DNA from 2 places in the Streptomyces sp. NBC_01546 genome. Region 2 is predicted to be linked to the other one. Evidence: riboswitches for the same ligand, from Rfam matches in the RefSeq annotation. Region 2 holds a riboswitch; the other holds the start of a gene.

Region 1 (4,400 bases), 4.6 Mb from region 2:
CGCCCGAGGGATCGCCGACACGACCGCAACAGCCCGGCGCGGCACGGAGGCCCGGCACGGCACAGGGGCCGCCCGGCACGGCACCGAGGCCCGGAAAGAAGGCCCGCCGGAAGCGGACCGGCTGGCGCCGCGCCCTCCCCACCTGGCGCATGGTCCTGGGTGCCGTCCTGCTCCTCGCCCTGCTGCTCGGCGGCGCCCTCGTCGCCGGGTACCTGCTCGTGGACATTCCGCCGGCCAACGCCGCCGCGACCGCGCAGTCGAACGTCTACCTCTACTCCGACGGCTCCCAGCTCGCCCGCGACGGCGAGGTCAACCGCGTCAACGTGCCGCTCTCACAGATCCCGCGGACCGTCCAGGAGGCCGTACTGGCCGCCGAGGACCGGGACTTCCACTCCGAACGGGCAGTGGACCCGAAGGCGATGCTCCGCGCTGCCTGGAACACCGCGACCGGCAAGGGCACCCAGTCCGGTTCGACGATCACTCAGCAGTACGTCAAGAACTACTACTTGGGCCAGGAACAGACGATCAAACGGAAGGTCAAGGAGTTCTTCATCGCGATCAAACTCGGCCGCGAGAAGTCCAAGAACTACATCCTCGAGGGATACCTGAACACCAGCTACTTCGGCCGCAACGCCTACGGCATCCAGGCCGCCGCCCAGGCCTACTACGGCAAGGACGTCGCCAACCTCACCACCGCCGAAGGCGCGTACCTCGCCACCCTCCTCAACTCTCCCAGCGCCTTCGACGTCGTCTCGCACCCCCAGAGCCGCCCCCGCGCCCTCGCCCGCTGGAACTACGTACTCGACGGCATGGTCAAGAAGGACTGGCTGCCGGCGGCCGAACGCGCCACGACGAAGTTCCCCGAACCCGGCAAGGTCCGCGCGGCCGCCGGGCTGTCCGGCCAGCGCGGGTACCTCGTGGAGGCCGTCAAGGACTACATCACCGAAAACAAGATCCTCGACGACAAGACCCTCGCCGAGGGCGGCTACCGCATCACCACCACCATCGACAGACGCCGCCAGAACGCCTTCGTCGAAGCCGTCGACAGCCAGATGGTCGGCAAACTCGACCCGGAGAAGCGCAAGGCGGACCGGGTGGTCCGGGCCGGCGGGGTCTCCATCGACCCGGCCACCGGCAAGGTCGTCGCCATGTACGGCGGCATCGACTACACCAAGCAGTACGTGAACAACGCGACCCGGCACGACTACCAGGTCGCCTCCACCTTCAAACCGTTCGTCTTCGCCGCCGCCGTCGAGAACGACTCCCGCACCCAGGACGGCCGCCGGATCACCCCGAACACCGTCTACAACGGCGACAACAAGCGCCCGGTCGTCGGCGGCCGGATCCGCTTCGCCCCCGAGAACGAGGGCCAGGTCTCGTACGGGAACATCACCGTCAACACCGCCACCGACCTCTCCGTCAACGCCGTGTACGCACAGATGGCAGTCGACGTCGGCACCCGCAAGGTCAAGGAGACGGCCGTCGCCCTCGGCGTCCCCGAGGACACCCCCAACTTTGAACCCGTCCCGGCCATGGCGCTCGGCACCCTGCAAGCCAGCATCCTGGACATGACACAGGCGTACGCGACCCTCGCGGACCACGGCCGGCGCACCCCGTACACCTTCCTGGAGAAGATCACCAAGGAGGACGACACGATCGCGCTGCCCGAGCGCGCCGCCACCCAGGCCGTCAGCCGCGAGGCCGCCGACACCACCACCTCCATGCTCGTCAGCGTCGTCGACAACGGCACCGGCACGGCGGCGCTCGCCGCCGGCCACCCGGCGGCCGGCAAGACCGGGACCGGCGAACTGGACCGCTCCGCCTGGTTCGCGGCGTACACCCCGGACCTGGTCACGGTGGTCTCGATGATGGGCCAGGACCCGGACACCGGCTCCCTGGAGTCGCTGTACAACGCCCTCGGGGAGTCCCGCATCGGCGGAGGCGGCTACCCGGCGCGGATCTGGGCCGCCTACACGAAGACGGCCCTGGAGGGCACCGACCCCGTCGACTTCGACCTGGAACTCCAGCCGGGCGCGGCCCAGCCCCCGCCGTCGCCGCCGTCGTCGTCGACCGAGTCGGGCGAGCCGGAGGAGACACCGGACGGCGACGGCACGCCGACCGCCCCGGCACGGCCGAGCCCGCCCTTCCCGCCGACCCGGCCGAACGGCGGGCAGAACAACGGAGGCCAGGACAACGGAGGCCAGAACCAAGGCGGGCAGAACCAGGGAGGCCAGAACAACGGTGGCCAGACCCAGGGCGGACAGACGCAGGGCGGACAGACGCAGGGCGGGCAGACCCAAGGCGGACAGACCCAAGGCGGACAGACCCAGGGCGGACAGACCCAAGGGGGCACCACTCAGGGCCAGACCACCCAGGGCGGGCAGGGCACGGACGGCGGCGCCACCGGGGGCCGGCGCCCGCCGTCCGCGTTCCTGGAATGACAGGTCAGTGACCGGAGGTCATCTTCAGCCCCACCACGGCGACCAGCAGCAGACAGATGAAGAAGATCCGGGCGGCGGTGACGGGCTCACCCAGCACCGCCATACCGAGCACGGCCGCACCGGCCGCGCCGATGCCCACCCACACCCCGTACGCCGTACCGATCGGCAGCGTCTTGGCGGCGTACGAGAGCAGCACCATGCTGGCGACGATCCCGGCGCCCGTGAACACACTGGGCCACAGCCGGGTGAAACCTTCGGTGAACTTCATCCCGATCGACCAAGCGACCTCGATCAGACCGGCGACGAGCAACAGAACCCAGGCCATGACGGCACCTCCGAGACATCAAGCGATACGGGGTGCGTCGTCTTGTCGTACCCGGTACGGCGCGTCTCGTCGGGTTCCCCTCAACCGTAGCAAAGGGTAGCGAAAAGGGCTGGTGACCTCGGCCACCAGCCCCGTCCACGAATCAACGGTCAGAGATAAAGGCCCGTGGAGTCCTTCGACCCCTCCAGCCGCTCGGCGGCAACGGCGTGCAGATCCCGCTCGCGCATCAGCACGTACGTCGCACCCCGCACCTCGACCTCGGCCCGGTCCTCGGGGTCGTACAGCACCCGGTCACCGGGCTCCACGCTCCGTACGTTCTGCCCGACCGCGACCACCTCAGCCCAGGCCAGCCGCTTGCCCACCGCGGCCGTCGCCGGAATGAGGATGCCGCCGCCCGAGCGGCGCTCGCCCTCCGGCAGGTCGGACTTCACGAGCACGCGGTCGTGCAGCATCCGGATGGGCAGCTTGTCGTGGGTGGTGTTCTCGCTCACGTCCCGAACCTACCTGCCCTCGTAAGACCCGCGCTCCGCAGGGTCATCAGCGCTTGCGCCGCGCCGCGACCACGAGCAGCCCGACCACACCGGCCGCGAGCAGCGCGACGGGCACGATCCGCCCGACGCGCGGGGCCCCGTCGTCGTGGCGCAGGCCGTCCTTCATGTCCGTCACGAGACGGTTCGCCGCGACGAAGGCTCGCCCGGCGGTGTTGTCGATCGTGGAGGCGACCCTGGCCTTCGCGTCCCCGATGATCGTCTTCGGGTGCATGCGCACGCCGATCTCGTCGAGCGTCTCGGCGAGCTGCTCGCGGCGGCGAACGATGTCCGCCTCGATCTGTGCGGGGGTCCTGGCTTCCGGCACCGCGCTGCCTCCGTCGTGGTCGTGGGTCGTCCGTGGGGGCGTAGTCCGCCATGAACAGTCTGTCAGCAGCTTAGTCTCGTGCCATACCGATCCCCTCGTGAGGAGACTGCCGACATGAGCGAGCGACTTCAGCCGGGCGACACCGCCCCCGCCTTCACCCTGCCCGACGCGGACGGCAACGAGGTCTCGCTGGCCGCCCACAAGGGTCGCAAGGTCATCGTCTACTTCTACCCGACCGCGATGACGCCGGGCTGCACCAAGCAGGCCTGCGACTTCACGGACAACCTGGACGTCCTGGCGACGGCCGGCTACGACGTCATCGGCGTCTCCCCGGACAAGCCGGAGAAGCTCGCGAAGTTCCGCGAGAAGGAGCACCTGAAGGTCACCCTGGTCAGCGACCCGGACAAGGAGACCCTGACCGCCTATGGCGCGTACGGCGAGAAGAAGCTCTACGGCAAGACGGTGACCGGGGTCATCCGCTCGACGGTGGTCGTCGACGAGGACGGCAAGGTCGAGCGCGCCTTCTACAACGTCAAGGCCACGGGCCACGTAGCCAAGATCATCAAGGACCTGGGCATCTGACCCGCCCTCTCCCGAACGGAGCGGCCCGCACCCAACCGGTGCGGGCCGCTCCGTTTATCGGACGAATTGAGCCGTAACCGTCCGACTATCGGTCCGTTACTCCGTACGAGGGCCGCACGCGCGGCCGGTACACGGAGGGGGACGCGGATGCCGATCAGTCCGTACACGAGGGAACGCCTGGCGGAGGCGGCGAGTGC
Region 2 (4,400 bases):
CCGTCAGGTCGGGGACCGAGACCCACGCCATCGTGAAGAGCTCAGGGCCGGGTCCCGGTTTCCGGTGAAGGGTGTGCCGGAGCACGGGCATGGTGTTGGTGAGCGGGCACAGGCCCAGGTCGCAGTCGAGCGCTCCGTCGAGATCGGGGCGTTCGGCACCGTTCACGGTCCAGCGGCCCTCCCCGTCGTGCCGCAGCTCCAGGGACTCGGTCGACGTGGCGGTCTCGACGGTGACCCCCAGACGGGTGGTCACGTAGCCGCCGGTCGTCTCCAGCTCGTAGGAGACCCAGTACGGCTCGGGAAGCAGACCGACGGCGCGTCCGCGGGCGGAGAGGGAGTCGGGTGCGAAGTCGACCCAGGCGGTGGAGTAGCCCCGGGCGGGGAGGATCTCCCAGGTCCGGGTGATGGATGCAGTGCTCATGAACCCGAGCCTAGGTGTGTTGACCGCGAGCGCTGGACGTACAGGCCGAACCCGGCCGGGTCGCACGAGTAGTGTCTGCGGGATGACCGCGACGCCTACGGACTTCTTGGCCCGTGCCCTGGACGCCCAGGGCGAGCCCCCTTTGCGGCCGCTGCCGCCCGTGGTGGCGGAACTTCTGCGTTCCCTGAGTGCCCCGCCCCGGTTGGCGGCGCACCTGCGGGCGGTTCACGACGTTGCGGTCGAACTGGTCGACTGGGTGCGGGACCGCTACCCGGATCTGGCCGTCGACCGTGACTGCGTCCTCTTCGGTGCGGCGACCCATGACGTGGGGAAGACCCTGCACCCCGAGGAGCTCGTCGGGCCCGGCTCGGCCCACGAGGAGGCCGGCCGTGACCTGCTGCTGAGCCGCGGTTTCGCGCCTGCCCTGGCCCGGTTCGCCGCCACCCACGCCAGCTGGGACGACCCCGCCGTGACGATCGAGGACCTCCTGGTCAGCACAGCCGACAAAGTGTGGAAGGACAAGCGCGTCCGCGACCTCGAGGACAGGCTCGTCACGGCGCTGGCCGGGGCGACGGGGCGGGAGCCTTGGGAGGAGTACCTCGCGCTCGACGACCTGTTCGCCCGACTCGGGGAGGACGCCGGCCATCGCCTGGCGTTCCAATCGGAGTTCCCGGTTCACGCCTGACCCGTCGCTCGGCCGCGCCCTTGACCGCGTCTCCCACCGCAGGGAGGTCACAGCCGCCAGTACGTACCCGCACGGGAATCGACGTGCACCACGTGCCGGCCGACGCGCACCACGTGGTGGTCCGGACCGGACCAGGAGCCGGTGGCGCCGTCGGCGCCGGGCAGTGGGGTCCAGATCTCCAGGAAGGTGCTGCCGTCCGGGTTGGTGCCCCGCTCGACGAGGTTCGCACCCTCCCACCCGAAGGTGCCGGCGTCTTCGCCGGGCTCGCCCGTGAGGTGGTGGAAGCGCACCTCGGAGCCGTCGAAGGAGGTCGTACCGGCGAAACCCCGGCTGTCGGCGTAGTACGGCCCGGCCTGCAGCCACACCACTTCGCTGTCCTCGAGAAGGGGTCCGCCGTTGCGGCTGATGCCGCGCCGCAGCCAGGCGCCGTGCTCGGGCACCGGGACGCCGGGGCCGCCCGGGCCGCCCGGGAAGCGGCCCGCAGGCCCGGGCTCAGGCCCGGTCATCGGCGGCGGGGTGGTCCACGGCCAGGAGCGTCAGCGGTACGTTGCCGCGTACTGCCTGCGAGTAAGGGCAGACCGCGTCCGCCCGGTGCAGCAGGGGCTGGAGGTCCGCCGCCCGCCACCCCGGCAGGCTGACGGTGAGGGCCACCGCGAGGCCGTAGCCCGCGGGCGTGTCCGTGGTGCCGAGCTGCACTTCGCAGGCCACGCGCGCGGCCGAGGCATCCGCCCCGAACTCGGCGGCGACCTCCGCGAGCGCGGAGGTGAAGCAGGCGGCGAAACCGGCCGCGAACAGCTGCTCGGGGTTGGTGGTCCCGGGAACCTTCTTGCGCGGCGGGGCGAGGCGGACGTCCAGGCGCCCGTCGTCCGTGCGGACGGATCCGGTACGGCCCCCGGCCGCATGTGCGGTCGTCGCGTACAGGCTGCGGGTGAGTGGCACGGTCATGGCGTTCGGCCCATCTTGCTCGACGACACGCTGCCCGGGTGCGGACAGCGGAAGGCGCTGCTCGTGCAGCACCTCGCGCGTCGTCGTGCGTAACCGGGTACGGCGCATCTCGTCCGGGGCCTTGGATCCGGCCGCCGGACAATCTAGCAACGGAGGCGGCCGGCCGGGGCCGCGCCCGCGGTGAAGTGCCTCACCCGTTGCCGGCCCCGCCGTGATCCGGGGACGCGGGCCGGTGCCGGCTGCGGAACGCCCCGGGAGGCATGCCCTCCCACCGGGTGAAGGCACGGACCAGGGCCGTCGCGCCGCTCAGGCCGACGAGCGGGGCGATCCGGTCCAGCGGCAGGGCCGTGGTCTCCAGCAGCCGCCTGGCCCGGCCGTGTCGGGCGGTGTCGAGGAGCGCGCGCCACGACGTGCCCTCCGCGTGCAGGGCCCTGCGCAGGGTCCGGACGCTGAGGTTGAGCTCCTTGGCGGGACCCTCGGGGCCCGCGTCCTCGAGCACGGCGTGTTCCAGCCACTGCCGTACGCGCCCGGCGACGGTCCCGGCCGCGGACAGCTGGCGCAGGAGCCGGTCGGCGTAGGCGCGGTGCAGGGCGTTGAGCGCCGGATCGTAGAGGGGGCGGCGCCTGTCGAGGTCCTCGTTGGCGACCGTGATCGCGTTCTCCGGGGCCTCGAAGGTGACGGGGCAGCCGAGGACGCGGGCGTAGGGCTCTGCCGAGCCCGTACGGGGGTGGGCGAACGACACGGCCAGGGGCGCCCAGTCGTCGCCGGAGATCCAGCGGGCCGCCCGCACCATGATGCTCACGATCGCCTCCACCTGCTGGGGGTGCATGGCCGCCGGGTCGACGGTCGGCCGGTAGCAGATCCGGCTGACGCCAGTGCGGCGGTCCAGGTTCACCGTGCCCGCCTGGCTCACCAGGGGGTGGTAGCGCTCGGCCGCCAGCGCGGCGTCCGCGAGGCTGGCGCACGTGAGGATGAGGTGACCCAGGATGTGCAGGCCTTCGGGCCGCATACGGTCGCCCACGAGGAGCCCGGTGTGCGGGCCGGCGCCCTGGGCGCCGAGCACCGCGTCCCACAGGGCGCGCATCTCGCCGAACTCCAGCCGGTCCGTGGGCAAGGCCCAGGAGCCGGACGCGCCGGTGCCCTCAGCCGTGGCGCTCAGGACGGCGAGGGCGTAGCACGCGGTGACGGAGGGCGGATCGATGGCTGACACGTCGGTCAGTCAATGCGCGCGCACCACGCCCGTCAACACCGTCCGTGGGACGGCCGCCCGGAAAGGCCGGTTCCGGAAGTCAACGGATTGGCCGCCCGAGTGAATGACGGGGCCGCGAGCCGCTCCTAAGGTCGGCCTTCGGACACCGAGGGGATCAGGGGCCCATGGAGTGCCGGGGGACGGTGCTGCCCTGATCGCCACCGCTCAGAGGAGTACGCCGTGATTCTCTTCCTGCTCCCCGCAGGCGACTACGACCCCACCGAGGCGGCGGTGCCCTGGGCCGCACTGCGGGACGCCGGCTTCGAGGTGCGGTTCGCAACCCCCGGCGGGAAGGTCGCGCTCGCCGACCCCCGGCTCACGGACCTCGGCTTCTCCTGGCTGTCGCCCTGGCTGATGACCCGCCGCGCCGAGCTGGCCGCCTACCGGCGCCTCACCGAGGACCCCCAGTTCCTCGCCCCCTCCTCGTACGCGGATGTCGATCCGGCCGACATCACGGGCCTGTTCGTACCCGGCGGCCACGCCACGGGCATGCGGACGCTGCTCGAGGACGCCACCGCCCAGGGGCTGTTCGCCCGGGCCTTCACCCAGGGGCTGCCGGTCGGGGCCGTCTGCCACGGCGTGCTGCTCGCCGCCCGGGCCAAGGATCCGGTCACCGGGCGTTCGGTCCTCCACGGCCGGCGGACGACGGCTTTGACCTCCCTGCTGGAGTTGACCGGATGGAACCTCACCCGGTTCTGGCTGGGGCGCTACTACCGCACGTACCGCACCACCGTGCAGCAGGAGGTCACCGCGGCGCTCGCCGATCCGAGTCACTTCCTCGCCGGCCCGCCGCTGCCCCTCCGCGACACCGCCGCCCGGCCCGGACGCGGGTTCACCGTCAAGGACGGCAACTACGTCTCCGCGCGGTGGCCCGGCGACTGCCACCGCCTGGCGGCGGACTACCTGACCCTGGTCCGTGCCCATGCGGCGGGAGCAGTGCCCCGGTCGGGTTGAGTCCGGCTCGCATCGCGCAGGCCAGGCGACCGAGAACCATCTCCGAATTGTCATGAACGCATCGTGAAAGGGATGGGGATGAATCGACGAAGAGCCTTCGGACGAGGCCGGTACCTGTTCAGAGGCAGGTACCTGTTAATCGGCCT

Evidence for each region. A riboswitch is a leader RNA that binds a small molecule or an ion and turns the genes downstream of it on or off. The one in region 2 is predicted to bind guanidine.
Region 1: it holds a riboswitch for guanidine, as region 2 does, so the genes downstream of both, OHA89_RS23380 (multidrug efflux SMR transporter) here and OHA89_RS02660 (Ohr family peroxiredoxin) in region 2, are expected to answer to the same signal.

Annotation. Positions count from the first base shown of each region.
Region 1 is NZ_CP109379.1:5,112,775-5,117,174, reverse strand. Features, by position in the region: gene OHA89_RS23385 (transglycosylase domain-containing protein) at 1-2,441, shown strand, start outside; gene OHA89_RS23380 (multidrug efflux SMR transporter) at 2,446-2,766, opposite strand; guanidine-III (ykkC-III) riboswitch at 2,798-2,868, opposite strand; gene OHA89_RS23375 (co-chaperone GroES) at 2,916-3,257, opposite strand; gene OHA89_RS23370 (DUF3618 domain-containing protein) at 3,304-3,621, opposite strand; gene bcp (thioredoxin-dependent thiol peroxidase) at 3,736-4,203, shown strand; gene OHA89_RS23360 (HNH endonuclease signature motif containing protein) at 4,351-4,400, shown strand, end outside.
Region 2 is NZ_CP109379.1:504,656-509,055, reverse strand. Features, by position in the region: gene OHA89_RS02675 (putative glycolipid-binding domain-containing protein) at 1-421, opposite strand, end outside; gene OHA89_RS02670 (HD domain-containing protein) at 504-1,106, shown strand; gene OHA89_RS02665 (hypothetical protein) at 1,154-1,612, opposite strand; gene OHA89_RS02660 (Ohr family peroxiredoxin) at 1,599-2,051, opposite strand; guanidine-III (ykkC-III) riboswitch at 2,126-2,187, opposite strand; gene OHA89_RS02655 (AraC family transcriptional regulator) at 2,242-3,261, opposite strand; gene OHA89_RS02650 (type 1 glutamine amidotransferase domain-containing protein) at 3,481-4,254, shown strand; gene OHA89_RS02645 (membrane dipeptidase) at 4,333-4,400, shown strand, end outside.